4 regions of the Bacillus paralicheniformis genome follow, and region 4 is predicted to be linked to each of the others. Evidence: riboswitches for the same ligand, from Rfam matches in the RefSeq annotation. Region 4 holds a riboswitch; each other region holds the start of a gene.
The links. A riboswitch is a leader RNA that binds a small molecule or an ion and turns the genes downstream of it on or off. The one in region 4 is predicted to bind S-adenosylmethionine.
Positions count from the first base shown of each region.

Region 1: linked by a shared signal. The riboswitch ahead of metN (methionine ABC transporter ATP-binding protein MetN) and the one ahead of CP943_RS16495 (MetQ/NlpA family ABC transporter substrate-binding protein) in region 4 are both predicted to bind S-adenosylmethionine.
Region 2: linked by a shared signal. The riboswitch ahead of CP943_RS07080 (methionine biosynthesis PLP-dependent protein) and the one ahead of CP943_RS16495 (MetQ/NlpA family ABC transporter substrate-binding protein) in region 4 are both predicted to bind S-adenosylmethionine.
Region 3: linked by a shared signal. The riboswitch ahead of mtnW (2,3-diketo-5-methylthiopentyl-1-phosphate enolase) and the one ahead of CP943_RS16495 (MetQ/NlpA family ABC transporter substrate-binding protein) in region 4 are both predicted to bind S-adenosylmethionine.

Region 1 covers NZ_CP023665.1:3,524,952-3,528,128, reverse strand. The annotation lists gene CP943_RS18115 (toprim domain-containing protein) at 1-189, shown strand, start outside; gene CP943_RS18110 (thioredoxin family protein) at 215-523, shown strand; gene CP943_RS18105 (SCP2 sterol-binding domain-containing protein) at 645-1,001, shown strand; SAM riboswitch class I at 1,176-1,283, shown strand; gene metN (methionine ABC transporter ATP-binding protein MetN) at 1,400-2,425, shown strand; gene CP943_RS18095 (methionine ABC transporter permease) at 2,418-3,086, shown strand; gene metQ (methionine ABC transporter substrate-binding lipoprotein MetQ) at 3,100-3,177, shown strand, end outside.
Region 2 covers NZ_CP023665.1:1,389,294-1,392,470, reverse strand. The annotation lists gene metC (cystathionine beta-lyase) at 1-696, opposite strand, end outside; gene CP943_RS07080 (methionine biosynthesis PLP-dependent protein) at 686-1,810, opposite strand; SAM riboswitch class I at 1,876-1,992, opposite strand; gene CP943_RS07075 (helix-turn-helix transcriptional regulator) at 2,120-3,067, shown strand; gene CP943_RS07070 (DinB family protein) at 3,149-3,177, shown strand, end outside.
Region 3 covers NZ_CP023665.1:1,549,352-1,552,528, reverse strand. The annotation lists gene mtnX (2-hydroxy-3-keto-5-methylthiopentenyl-1-phosphate phosphatase) at 1-20, opposite strand, end outside; gene mtnW (2,3-diketo-5-methylthiopentyl-1-phosphate enolase) at 17-1,234, opposite strand; SAM riboswitch class I at 1,318-1,417, opposite strand; gene CP943_RS07935 (pyridoxal phosphate-dependent aminotransferase) at 1,467-2,657, opposite strand; gene CP943_RS07930 (carbon-nitrogen family hydrolase) at 2,753-3,177, shown strand, end outside.
Region 4 covers NZ_CP023665.1:3,247,254-3,250,430, forward strand. The annotation lists gene CP943_RS16490 (MDR family MFS transporter) at 1-631, opposite strand, end outside; gene CP943_RS16495 (MetQ/NlpA family ABC transporter substrate-binding protein) at 752-1,576, opposite strand; SAM riboswitch class I at 1,633-1,740, opposite strand; gene CP943_RS16500 (sunset domain-containing protein) at 1,872-2,552, shown strand; gene CP943_RS16505 (ABC transporter permease) at 2,581-3,177, opposite strand, start outside.

The DNA of each region.
Region 1 (3,177 bases), 280 kb from region 4:
GTTTATATCCTGGTGGATGCCGATGAATCAGGGGAAAAGCTCCGCCGGCAGCTGACGAGGGAGCTCCCCCAAGCTTCGCATCTATACATCGATAGGGTATACAAAGAAGTCGCTTCCGCCCCGAGTCAGCATGTTGCAGAAGTATTAATTCGTTCAAACATCCGGGTACATACAAAATATTTATTATAAAACGTATTGAGGTGCGGTTCAACAGATGCAAGAACTCCAAGAAAAAGAGCTAAAACGGCTTGAACATGAGACCTGTCTTCTATATGTATACACGCCGTTCTGCGGAACGTGTCAGCTGGCCGGAAGAATGCTGGAAGTCGTTGATGAAATGATAAAGGACATTCCTTTTTATAAAAACAATCTCAATTATTCCCCGGCATTTGCCAAGCAGCAGGAAATAGAAAGCGTTCCATGCTTTATCCTTTACAAAAACGGGGAAGTCGTCAAAAAAGAATACGCTTTTCACTCCGTTTCCTACTTATACGATACGATTAAACAAAATGTTGTGGATTAAGGGCGGTTTTGACATATTTCTCGGGAAATAACCAGCAAAAACTTGTCGAGCAATTCCTAAAGGAACTCCTGCGGCAGACAGAGAATCTGTAAGTATGACCAATTTACAGGAGGTTATACAGTTGGAGAAAATGGGATTGATAGAAAGAGAGGACAAGGCTCTTTTTTTAAAACCTCTATTATCGACAACGGCTTTGCTGATTACGTTTCAAGGCGAGAAAGAAGCTTTTACGTTAGCGATCAACGAAAAAGGAGAAATGGAAAAATCTTCTCTTGCAGAGAAAGCTCATTTGACCTTTTTTGGAGAGCAAAGCGAGATTATTGACCTTCTTCACGGCGATATTTCATTGCAGCATCTCGTACAGCGCGGCACTGTTCAAGTAAAAGGCTCATTCAGAGCTTTATTGAAGCTTGAAGCGATTTTATGGCTGACGGACGGCTTTTTTAAAAACAGCGATCTTTATTCAGAGACATTTTAAAAATTTGAAAAATCGGCACATTCCGTGTATAAGTCGGACAGAGACGAGCGTTTACGTTCGTCTCTTTTCGCCGTAGGCCGATTGTCTTACGAAAAATAGTTGACAACTATTTTTTCGCATGATATCCTACTTTAAGAATTCCGATCATAATAATCAAAAAATAAATATATGATTCTCTTATCCAGAGAGGTGGAGGGAAGTGCCCTATGAAACCCGGCAACCATCAACACGTGTTGAAATGGTGCCAATTCACACGAAGCGTTATGCTTTGAAAGATGAGAGAAAGGCCCAGACTATTCAAAAGCCTTTCTGCTCATGTGTGCAGAAAGGCTTTTTTCATTGTTTGATCAGGGATTTAGACAACTATGAGAATTGAGCAAGAAAGCAGGTGATGGCTTTTGATAAATCTTCAAAATGTTTCAAAGATTTATCGGTCAAAGCATGGAGATGTCAATGCTGTCCAGGATGTCACCCTTACGATTAAAAAAGGTGAAATCTTCGGAATTATTGGATATAGCGGAGCTGGAAAAAGCTCCTTGATCCGTCTTTTGAACGGACTTGAACAGCCGACTTCAGGCACGGTTGAAGTAGCCGGCAGAACAATCAGTGAGATCAAAGGGAAGAAGCTGAGGAATGCAAGGCAGGAAATCAGCATGATTTTCCAGCACTTCAACCTATTGTGGTCAAGAACGGTCCGCGACAATATTGCGTTTCCGCTGGAGATCGCCGGTGTCAGCAAAGCAAAACGTCTGAAAAGAGTCGCTGAACTGATAAAGCTTGTCGGACTTGAAGGCAAGGAAAATGCCTACCCTTCACAGCTTAGCGGAGGCCAAAAGCAGCGCGTCGGCATCGCTCGGGCGCTCGCAAACAATCCGAAAGTTCTCTTATGCGATGAAGCGACATCAGCGCTTGATCCGCAGACGACTGACTCGATCCTGGGTCTTCTGTCCGATATCAATGAAAGGCTCGGACTGACCATTGTCCTGATTACTCATGAAATGCATGTCATCAGGAAAATCTGCCACAGAGTGGCCGTCATGGAAAACGGAAAGGTCGTGGAAGAAGGCGATGTGCTGAACGTATTCCTCAAGCCGCAGGAAGAAATGACAAAGCGCTTTGTTCAGCAGGTAACAGAACCGGTGGAAACACAGGAAACGCTGAAGCATTTCCTCGAAGAAACGACATCGGGGCGGACGATCAAGCTCACCTTCGTCGGTGAAGCGGCCGAATCGCCGCTGATCACACAGATCATTCGGAAGTTCGATGTTGAAGTCAACATCCTTCAAGGCAAAATCTCGCAAACTCAGGACGGCGCATACGGTTCATTGTTCATTCATGTCGACGGATATGAAAACGAGGTCAATGATGTGGTCGATTTCATCAAGAGCCGTCAAGTAGAAGCAGAGGTGATCACGAATGTTTGAAAAACTGTTTCCAAACGTAGATATGGAGCAGCTGTGGGAAGCTACGTATGAAACGATATATATGACAGGAATTTCCCTATTGTTTGCTTTTATCATCGGAGTGATTCTCGGTATGCTGCTGTATCTGACTTCAAAAGGAAACATTTGGCAGAATCGAGTCGTGAACGGTGTAATCTCGGCAATCGTCAATGTGTTCAGGTCTATTCCTTTTATTATATTGATTATTTTGCTGCTTGGTTTCACAAAGTTTTTAATGAACACGATCTTGGGGCCGAACGCCGCACTTCCGGCTTTGATTATCGCATCCGCTCCGTTCTATGCCCGCCTGGTTGAAATCGCTTTGCGCGAAGTTGATAAGGGCGTGATTGAAGCGGCAAAATCGATGGGAGCCAAAACATCGACGATCATATTTAAAGTGCTCCTGCCCGAATCGATGCCGGCCTTGATCTCTGGCATTACGGTTACGGCGATTGCACTGATCGGTTCGACGGCGATGGCCGGAGCAATCGGTTCAGGCGGACTCGGGAACCTTGCCTATGTAAACGGTTTTCAGATGAACAATCCCGATATTATACTCATCGCCACTATTTTCATCTTAGCTATTGTGTTTATCATCCAGTTTATCGGGGATTTTATAACAAATAAATTAGACAAACGTTAGGGAGGACATCAACATGAAAAAAGGTTTATTAACAGCTTTATTCATCATTTTTGCAGGCGTTTTAGCCGCTTGCGGATCTTCCAGCAGCGAA
Region 2 (3,177 bases), 1.9 Mb from region 4:
GCCGAACGAATTTTGCAGCTTATAAAGTTCTTCCCCGAGCTTTTTGTCTTTCACAACGGCAAGTCCTGATAATACGTCGCTGTGTCCGCTTAAAAACTTCGTCGCGCTGTGTAGCACAACATCGACGCCGAGCTCGAGCGGCCGCTGCAGCGCCGGGGTCATAAACGTGTTGTCAAGAAACGTCAGACAGCCGTGCGCCTTGGCAAGCTTGACGACGCCTCTGATATCCGTAATGCCGAGCGTCGGATTTGACGGTGTTTCAAGGTAGATGACTTTTGTATTTTCCCTTATGTTTAAAGCAATTTCATTTAAATCCGTCATATCGACGAAAGTATGTTCAATCCCGAAGCGGCTCAGCACTTCCGTAATCATCCGGTAAGTGCCGCCGTACACATCTTTTGTGACAAGCACGTGATCGCCCTTTGACAAAAGCAGAAAGGCGGTGGAAATCGCGGCCATTCCGGATGAAAAAGCAAATCCCCTCGTCCCTCCCTCAAGCTCGGCTATCGTGTCTTCAAGCGCCGTTCTTGTCGGTGTTCCTGACCGGCTGTAGTCATATTCGCCGAATTTGTCAAAAGAGCCTTGATGAAAGGTTGAGGCGTGCTGGATCGGCACGCTGACGGCTCCGGTTGCTCCGTCCGTTTTATTTTGGTTATGAACAAGCCGTGTTTCAAGCGTCCAGTTTTCATGACTCATGCGGAACCGCCTCCCCTTTTACTTTTTCCAGCGCAGCTTTTAGATCCTGCTTTAAATCGGAGACGTGTTCGATTCCGACTGAAAAGCGCAGAAGTCTGTTGCAGACGCCGTTTGCAATTCGGATGTCTTCCGGGATATCCATATGGGTCTGTGTCGCCGGATAGGTGATGAAGCTTTCGACTCCGCCGAGGCTTTCGGCGAAACAGATCGTCTTGAGATTTTTCAGCAACGGATTAACCCATTCTTCTTTTTGAACGCGGAATGACAGCATGCCGCCTTTTCCCGGATAAAGAACATCGGCAATTTCCTCCTGCTCTTCCAAAAAGGCCGCAAGTTCCCGCGCGTTTTCCTGATGCTGTCTCATCCTGAGAGCGAGCGTCTTCATCCCTCTCATTAAGAGCCATGAATCGAACGGCGATAAAACCGCGCCGATGGCGTTTTGGTGCTGGAACATTTCCTCAGACAGCTCTTCGCCTTTTGCAACGACAAGCCCCGCCAAAAGATCGTTATGACCGCCCAAATACTTCGTCGCGCTGTGAATGACAAGATCAGCGCCGAGCTCAATCGGCTTTTGCAGAACCGGTGTATAGAACGTATTGTCAACAATGAGCAGCAAGTCGTGCTCTTTGGCGATTTGCGCGATTTTTTGAATATCAGCTTCCTGCATGAGCGGATTTGTCGGCGTTTCTACAAACAGTGCCTTTGTATTGTTCGTGATTTTCGACTTGATACAGTCTTCGTCTGAAAAATCGTCGTAGAAAAAGCGAAGTCCGTATTTCTTCCATTCGTTTTCAAAAAGGCGGTACGTTCCCCCATATAAATCGGACGAAACGATGAGCTCATCCCCGCTTTGAAACAGAGCCATGATCGTCTGAATGGCAGCCATACCGGAACTGAACGCAAAGCCGCGCGTTCCCCCTTCGAGTTTCGCGATTGCATCTTCAACAAGCTGTCTTGTCGGATTTTTTGTGCGAATGTAATCAAACCCTGTGGATTCCCCGATCCCTTTGTGCCTGTACGCAGAAGAGAAATAAACGGGAGGATTGACAGTTCCCGTTATTTCATCACTGCGGTTGCCGATTTGCGCCAGCGTTGTTTGTACATGTTCAGTCATATGACACCATCCTTTTAAAAATAAAAAACCCCTTCTTCATAAGAAGAAGGGGGATTATGCGCTTCTTCTTATCTTCCAAGCATCTGCTTGCTGGATTTAGCACCTTGGTACACTGACATCGTCAGTGCAGACCGGTTGCTGAGGTTTCAAAGGGCCAGTCCCTCCACCTCTCGTGATAAGAATCTCTTCAATTTTCTGATTGTTCTTTACTTTAACCTAAGTCAAGACATTTTTCAAGGGTCATTTTTAAATCTTTCCTCATATTGAACATGGTATGATGAAACCAAACGACGGAACCGGAGGAATCAGATGCCAAAAACAGAGCGATTAATCGAATTGATGATGACCGTTCATACAAAACGAAAATTTACGGCCGGGGAGCTCGCAGCAGAATTCGGGGTTTCCTACCGCACGATTCTCCGCGATCTGGACGAGCTGAGCGCGCTCGGCGTCCCGATCTATTCTGAAACAGGCGCGAACGGAGGCTATTATTTGCTGAATGAACCTGTGCTTCCGCCGCTCTTTTTTACACAATCAGAGGCGGCGGCTATGTTTTTCGCGTATCAATCTCTGCAGTTTTTCGGATCGCTTCCCTTTGATGCGGAAACGCGGATGGTTTTAAAAAAGTTCTACCGCCACCTTCCCGTGGAAACACAGGAGCGGATTGATGCGATGAAAGACAGAATCGTGTTCTGGAATCCGCATCGTCCAAAAGCCGCCGAACATTTAGAAACGCTTCTTGATGCAGCCATCAATCAATCCGTTTTGACGGTCGTTTATGACGGAACAGACGATTGCGCGGAGAGATCCATCCAGCCCATCGGCTTGTTCAGCTGGAACGGCTTCTGGTACTGTCCGGCCTATTGCTTTAAAAGGCAGGCGTTCAGACTGTTCCGCGCCGACCGCATCCTTCGGGCGGAAAAAGCGGCCAGCCCGCTGGCCCGCCAGCTTCCCTATCGATCGGTTCTCAGCTGGATCAAACATTCGGAGAGCGAGTGCTCTGAACCGGTGCGGCTGCAAGCGGAACTGACACGCAGAGGAGCCAGGCGGGCTGCGGCTGATGTGGACTTATTCAAGATCCTCACCATGCGGGATGACGGGACGGGGGCGATCGATGCAAACCTCCCCAGACCAGAACTTGAGTATTTCGGGGAACTTTTGTGGAACCTCGGCACTGAGGCAACTGTCAAAGAACCCGCGGAAATCAAGCTTCAGCTGAAACGAAAGGCTTCTGACATTTTAGCAAGGTACGACTGACTTTTTTTTTAGAATCGTGACAAAGCCTGTCAGGATTAGGTGATACTTTTAGAATAATGCCAAATGGAAAGGATGAAGCAAATGAATCAAGTTCAAGCCCTGCGGAGCGA
Region 3 (3,177 bases), 1.7 Mb from region 4:
ATGATAAGCGGCTGCTTCATACGGAAACCTCAACCCTTCCCCATTTTTCAAGGGCGAGCTTCAAATCGGGAGAACGCTTTGCTTTTTCTTCGACTGGCTCCGCTTCCAGGACGGCATCAATGATCGCCCGAAACGCTCTTCCTCCGCCTGCCGCTCCGTTTGGATGACCGTGAATCCCCCCGCCTGCGTTGATGATATGGTCAATGCCGAAGTCTTTCATCAAGAGCGGCACCATGCCGGGGTGAATACCGGCCGACGGAACGGCGAATGTCGGTTTAAAAACGTCTTCCTTCGTGCATTCATCATATATGGCAAGCGCATCCTGCTTCGGCAGAGCAACGCTTCCGTACGGTGAAGGGAACAGGCTGAAATCAGCACCCGCATACCGGTTGAGCTTGCCGAGCAAAAGCGAATGGGAAAAACCGTAATGCGGCGACGAAGTGAGTGCGCCGCTTACTGCCGGGTGCGCCATGATCGGCAGCGGGATGTCGTCGTCTTCCGCAAGGCTTTGCAAAACATCGAGCCCGTAGGCAAACACATTCAGCAGCAACACATCGGCTCCGAGCTCGGCTGCTTTTCTCGCCTTCGATTTCAGCTCCATTGTCCTGCCCGTCAGGTTGACGGCATACAGCGTTTTGCGCCCAGTTTCTTCAAAAGCTGCCTCAAGCACTTTTTTTCCTTCCGTGATTCGTTTTTCAAAGGGGGCACTGCCTGTTTCGAATAAGATTTCATCGTCCTTGATCAAATCCACTCCGCCGAGCGCCTGCTGTCTGAGCTGTTCCTTCAAGTCTTCCATATCGCGGCCGATGACGCCTTTAAAAATGCTCATCAACAGAGGCCTTTCAAATTCGCCGATTTTTTTCCGGATCCCGTATACGCCGAATTTCGGGCCCGGCAATGATTGTTTAAAAGACTGCGAAAACTCCAAATCCGCCAATTTGATTTTTCCGTCGAGAGACAGCTTTCCAAAAACGGTCGTCAGCACAGCGGGAATGTCGCTTGTAAAATTGGCTTCCGGATAAGCGATGGTGACCGTTGTCTGTTTTTCCCCCAGCGTGCTTTCTGTTTCTTCGACCTTGACGACGCGTCCTTTATGCTTTTTCAGCTGTTCCTGCTTTAAGAGCGGCAGATCTGTCCACGACCCGACCGTCAGTCCGATCGCAATTTGCTCGGCCCGCTTTTCTGCGTCACATCCTTGATCTGTCAAAACATATGTTGCCAAAAGTTCACTCATTCTGTAGCTCCTTCCTGCTTCATGCATATAAAAAACCTCTTTTGCTGCTTTAGCTAAAAGAGGTTTCGCATTTCAGGTTCGAATCCTTATCTCTCAGCGTCAGCTGCAAGAATTAGCACCGTGCTTAAAAAGTCGGTTGCCGGGCTTCATCGGGCTTGTCCCTCTGCCTGCTCTTGATAAGAATATTGATTTTATAAATTATTTTGAATTATCCCATCGTTTTTCCCGGTTGTCAATGACTGTGGCCGGTCTTTTTGAATATATTCAGCTTGGCAATGCGCGAAGCCGCTTCCCGGAGCCGCTCTTCGCTTGTCAAGAGGCCGACTCTCACATAGCCTTCTCCGTATTTGCCGAAGCCGATGCCGGGCGCTGTGACGACATTCGCTTTTTCGAGAAGCAGATCGGAAAAAGCCTCAGATGTATACCCGTCAGGGACAGGCATCCAGGCGAAAAAAGAACCTTGCGGAGCATCCGCGTGCCAACCGATTTCGCGGACCGCACGAATCCATACATCCCGCCTTTTTTCGTAGCGCTCATTTTGCTCCTTGACACACGCTTGGTCTGATAGAAGCGCGGCTGCCGCGGCGTCTTGGACCGCTTTAAAAAGGCTGACATACATATGGTCCTGATAAAGGTTCAGCGCTTCGATCACAGATGCGTTGCCAACTGCAAACCCGACCCGCCATCCAGCCATATTATACGTTTTGGAAAGCGTGTAAATTTCGATTCCTGTGTCTTTTGCCCCCTCCGTTTCGAGAAAGCTGACAGGCCTCTTGCCGTCGTAGCCGATCGCACCGTAGGCAAAATCGTGGACGACGCAAATTCCGTTTGACTTGGCAAACCGGACAGTCTCTTCGAAAAAAACAGGCGTGGCTTGGGCACCGGTTGGATTGTTTGGATAATTTAAATACATGAGCTTCGCATTTTCTTTCACTTCCTTCGGAATCCGGCTGTAGTCAGGCAGAAACTGATTGCCCGCTGTAAGCGGCATCGTTGCCATGTTCGCTCTTGCCAGCTCAACGCCCGACCAGTAGTCGGGATAGCCTGGATCGGGAACGAGCACGGCATCCCCCGGATTTAACAAACATTGCGGAAGCTCGACAAGACCGGCTTTTCCGCCGAACAATACAGCGACTTCGCGTTCGGGATCGAGCTCTACACCGTATTCCCTTCGATAGAACGCGGCTGCCGCCTCCTTGAGTGAACGGCTGCCGCGAAAGGAGGAATACTGATGGTTTTCAGGGTTGCGAACGGCTTGCGCCATTGTATCAACGATGTGATCAGGTGTCGGCTGATCGGGATTCCCCTGGCCGAGATTGATCACATCATGGCCGGCGGCGATTTTTTCATTCACCTTTTTCACCAAGGAAGCGAAAAACTGCTCAGGCAGCTGTTTCAGCACATCTGAAAGCTCAAATTTCATATGATTCACCCGCTTTTGAAAAATTCTTGAAATGATAGTCCATCATCATATATTGTTAAATGTAAAATGTAAAGAAAAAAATGAGGTGATCCAGATTGAAGCTGACAATTTCATGTCTGCAATTCGATATCGCATACGGCAATCCTTCTGAAAATTTTAAAAAAGCGGAGCAGCTGATCGAACAGGAAAGCCGGAAAGCGGATGTTCTTCTCCTTCCCGAGCTGTGGACGACGGGTTATGATTTAAAAAATCTCGGCTCCATCGCAGATGAAGAAGGCAGGCAAACGAAGAGATGGCTGCAGGAAACGGCAAAAGCAAACCGTGTCCATATCATTTGCGGCTCTGTCGCCGTTAAGAAAAAAAGCGGTGTGTACAATATCATGTACATCGCAGACAAAAACGGACATTTGATCAAAGAATACAGCAAAGCTCACCTTTTCCAGCTGATGGACGAACACCTCTATTTGTCAGCGGGCTCAGGCGACGGGAGCTTCGAGCTTGAAGGGATCCCGGCTGCGGG
Region 4 (3,177 bases):
TACATATAACCAAAAGCGCGGAGAATCTAGATTTCCCGCTGACTGAATCGGCATGATCCAAAACAGAAGACTGCATGGCTTTTTCAGACCGGATGCGTCTAAATCCGAAAATCGCAATCAAGAAAAAGACGGCATATAGCATCGCATTCGCCAGAAAAACATACGTAAATGAAAAAGACGCGACAATTCCGCCGAGCGCTGAACCAACTGCCACCCCTGCATTTTGCGCCACGTATACAGCATTGAACGGCTTTCTGCCGCCTTCCGGCCAAACCGAGCCGGCCATTGCATAGCATGCCGGAAACACGATCCCTGATCCAAAACCGGCCAATGTTAAGAAAAGAATGTATTGGAACCACTCATGAAAAAAGACGAGGCCTGAAAGGCTCGCAAACGTGATCACAATTCCAAGTACGACCGTTTTAAATCCGCCGATTTTATCGAATAAATATCCTCCGAACAGGTTGCCCAGCACATTTGCCCCTGAGTTCAGCATCAGCACAAATCCGGCCGCTGTCAGCGACTTTCCCAAATGCTGATGGATATAGATGGTATTCAGCGGCCATAAAAAAGATGCCCCTGTGACATTGATAAACATTCCGATGACCAAAAGCCATAATGTGCGCGGCATAGCGTTTCCTTCTTTCTCTTTAGCATTCCCTCTAGATTCTATTCGTTTTGCCCATTTTTTTCAATTGACACGATTTCGATTTTCAACATAAAAAACCCCCTTTTTAAAGGGGGAATTTTTTTATGATTGCGTCATCCATTTTGGCTTTCCGAAACCGGCGAATTCCCGATCGATCGCATCTTCGAAAGCTTTGGATTTTACCGCTTCTTTGAGATCTTTGGCGAATGGCTTGTCTTTGTTTTTTTCATCCACTACCACTTGATTGCGGTAGCGGTCAGGCATGTTCTCAAGCGCCAGCGCGTCCTGCAACTTCATATTAGCGGAGAGAGCGAAATTACCCGGGACAGCCGCGATATCCAGGTCATCGACCGCTCTTGGAAGATTGGCAGATTCAAGCTGTTTAAATGTCAGCTTTTTCGGATTTTCCGCAATATCCTGCACAGAGGCTTTCAATGTGTCGACATCGCTTTTCAGCCGAATCAGCCCCTGATCCTGGAGCGTTAAAAATGCCCTGGCGGCATTGGCCGGATCGTTTGGAACAGCCACTTCCGCCCCGTTTTTGACATCGTTCAAGTCGTTATATTTGGCAGAATAGAGACCCATCGGAGCGGTCGGCACAGAAATGAGTGCAGCAAGATGTTTATTGTTTTCTTGATTGTATGATTTCATAAAAACCTCATGTTGAAACAAATTGGCGTCGAGTTCGCCTTCGCTTAACGCCGTGTTCGGCTGTACATAGTCGGTGAATTCGACCACTTCAACTTTGTAGCCTTTTTTCTCAAGTTCAGGCTGAATCGCTTTTTTGACCATATCGTAATACGGTCCTGCAGTAGCGCCTATTTTGATCGTTTTACCATCGCTTTCGGCATTGTTTCCGCATGCGGTCAGAAGCGCCATGCTCAAGGCCAGTCCCAGCACGGAAGTCCATTTTAATATCTTGTTCATGTATATCTCCTCCTCCAAAATAAAAAAAACTCTTTCAGCGCCTGAAAGAGTTGTTCAACTTATCTTTCAGAATGCGCCTGACATTCTGCTGGATTTAGCACCTTGCTCTGCTGCAGGTTGCTGAGATTTCGCCGGGCCAGTCCCTCCATCTCTCTTTATAAGCTGCATATTCAGTTTTTTAAATGATTTCTTTATTTTACGTTTGAATATTTAGATTTGCAAGAAGTTTTTTGGTATAAACATTTTTTTCTTTTTAAGCTAAAATATAGTTATCAAACACGAAAGGAGACGAATCATGGAATCTATCATGCTGATCGGGTTTTTATCCTTTATTTTTTCCATCTGCTACCTTGTATTTCATTTGATCAGAAGAATCTTTTCTCCAGGCAAAAGGTTTTCCAGAAAACTCTTTTATCCTTGTTTTGCAGGCGGACTTCTCCTCCTGATCATCTCTGCGCCTTATTACAGTGAGGAAACATATGCCGTAAATGAGACAAAAACAGAGGACCTGACAACCGAGCTTCAGGAACTGAAAACTGAACACAGCGCTGTACAAAAGGAGCAAACCGCATTAAAGCAGCAGCTCAATCAAGCAAACGAAAAACTGAAGGCAGCCAAAACGGAGAATGACACATTAAAAAAAGAAAATGAAAAACTGACAAAAGAAAAAGACTCGCTTACGAAAAAAACAAAATCGCTGTCAGAAAAACTGGCTAAGGCTGAAGAAAAAAGCGGCAGTGCCGAAGCCACTGTAAAAGAAAAGAACGCCACCGCTCAGGCCGGAACGTCACACAGCGCGCCCTCCCCTAAGAAAAACAGCGGTGAAAGCAAACAAGAGTGCAAAATCAAAGGAAGCGTCAACCATATTTATCATACACCAGGAAGTACATATTATGACCGCACGAAAAACGTCGCCCGCTGGTTCTGCACAGAACAGGAGGCGCGTGATGCGGGGTACAGACCTCCGAAACGTTAAAAAAGCCGGCATACCGCCGGCTTTTTTCTTAAAGCTCTCTTCTTAATGCTGTCAGCACGTTCGTTCTTGTCGCTTTAATGGCCGGGTTCAGGCCTGAAAGAATGGCGACGCCTGCACTGATCAAGGTCGCGATAAGGACAAGACTGACCGGAATGTACGAGAAGGTGATGCTGAAGTCTGCCGCACTCGCTCCTCCTTCTGAAACCGATGATAAAATAGGTGGTATAATCTTGTTCACTAAAAAGCTGACACCGTATGAAATGATAACACCTAAAACAGATCCTAAGATACCGATATAGGCGCTTTCCAGCAGAAACATTTTCCTGATCACGTTCGGGCTTGCCCCGATCGCTTTCATAATGCCGATCTCCTGCGTCCGCTCTGTAACCGCCATTGTCATCGTGTTGAAAATGCCGATCGCTGAAATCAAGACGGCAATGACTCCGACGAAGATCAGACCGATTTTAAAAGCCATGAAAAAAAGATTAATGCTTTCGAGTTTTTTCGTTATTGAATCGACGTAGTAGCCTTCATCCTCCAAATCTGTTGTCAGCTGTCCGACATGTTCAAAGTTATCCGCGTAAACCGAAAGCTTTTTTTCGATCGTGCCGCTGTCTTTGTCCGC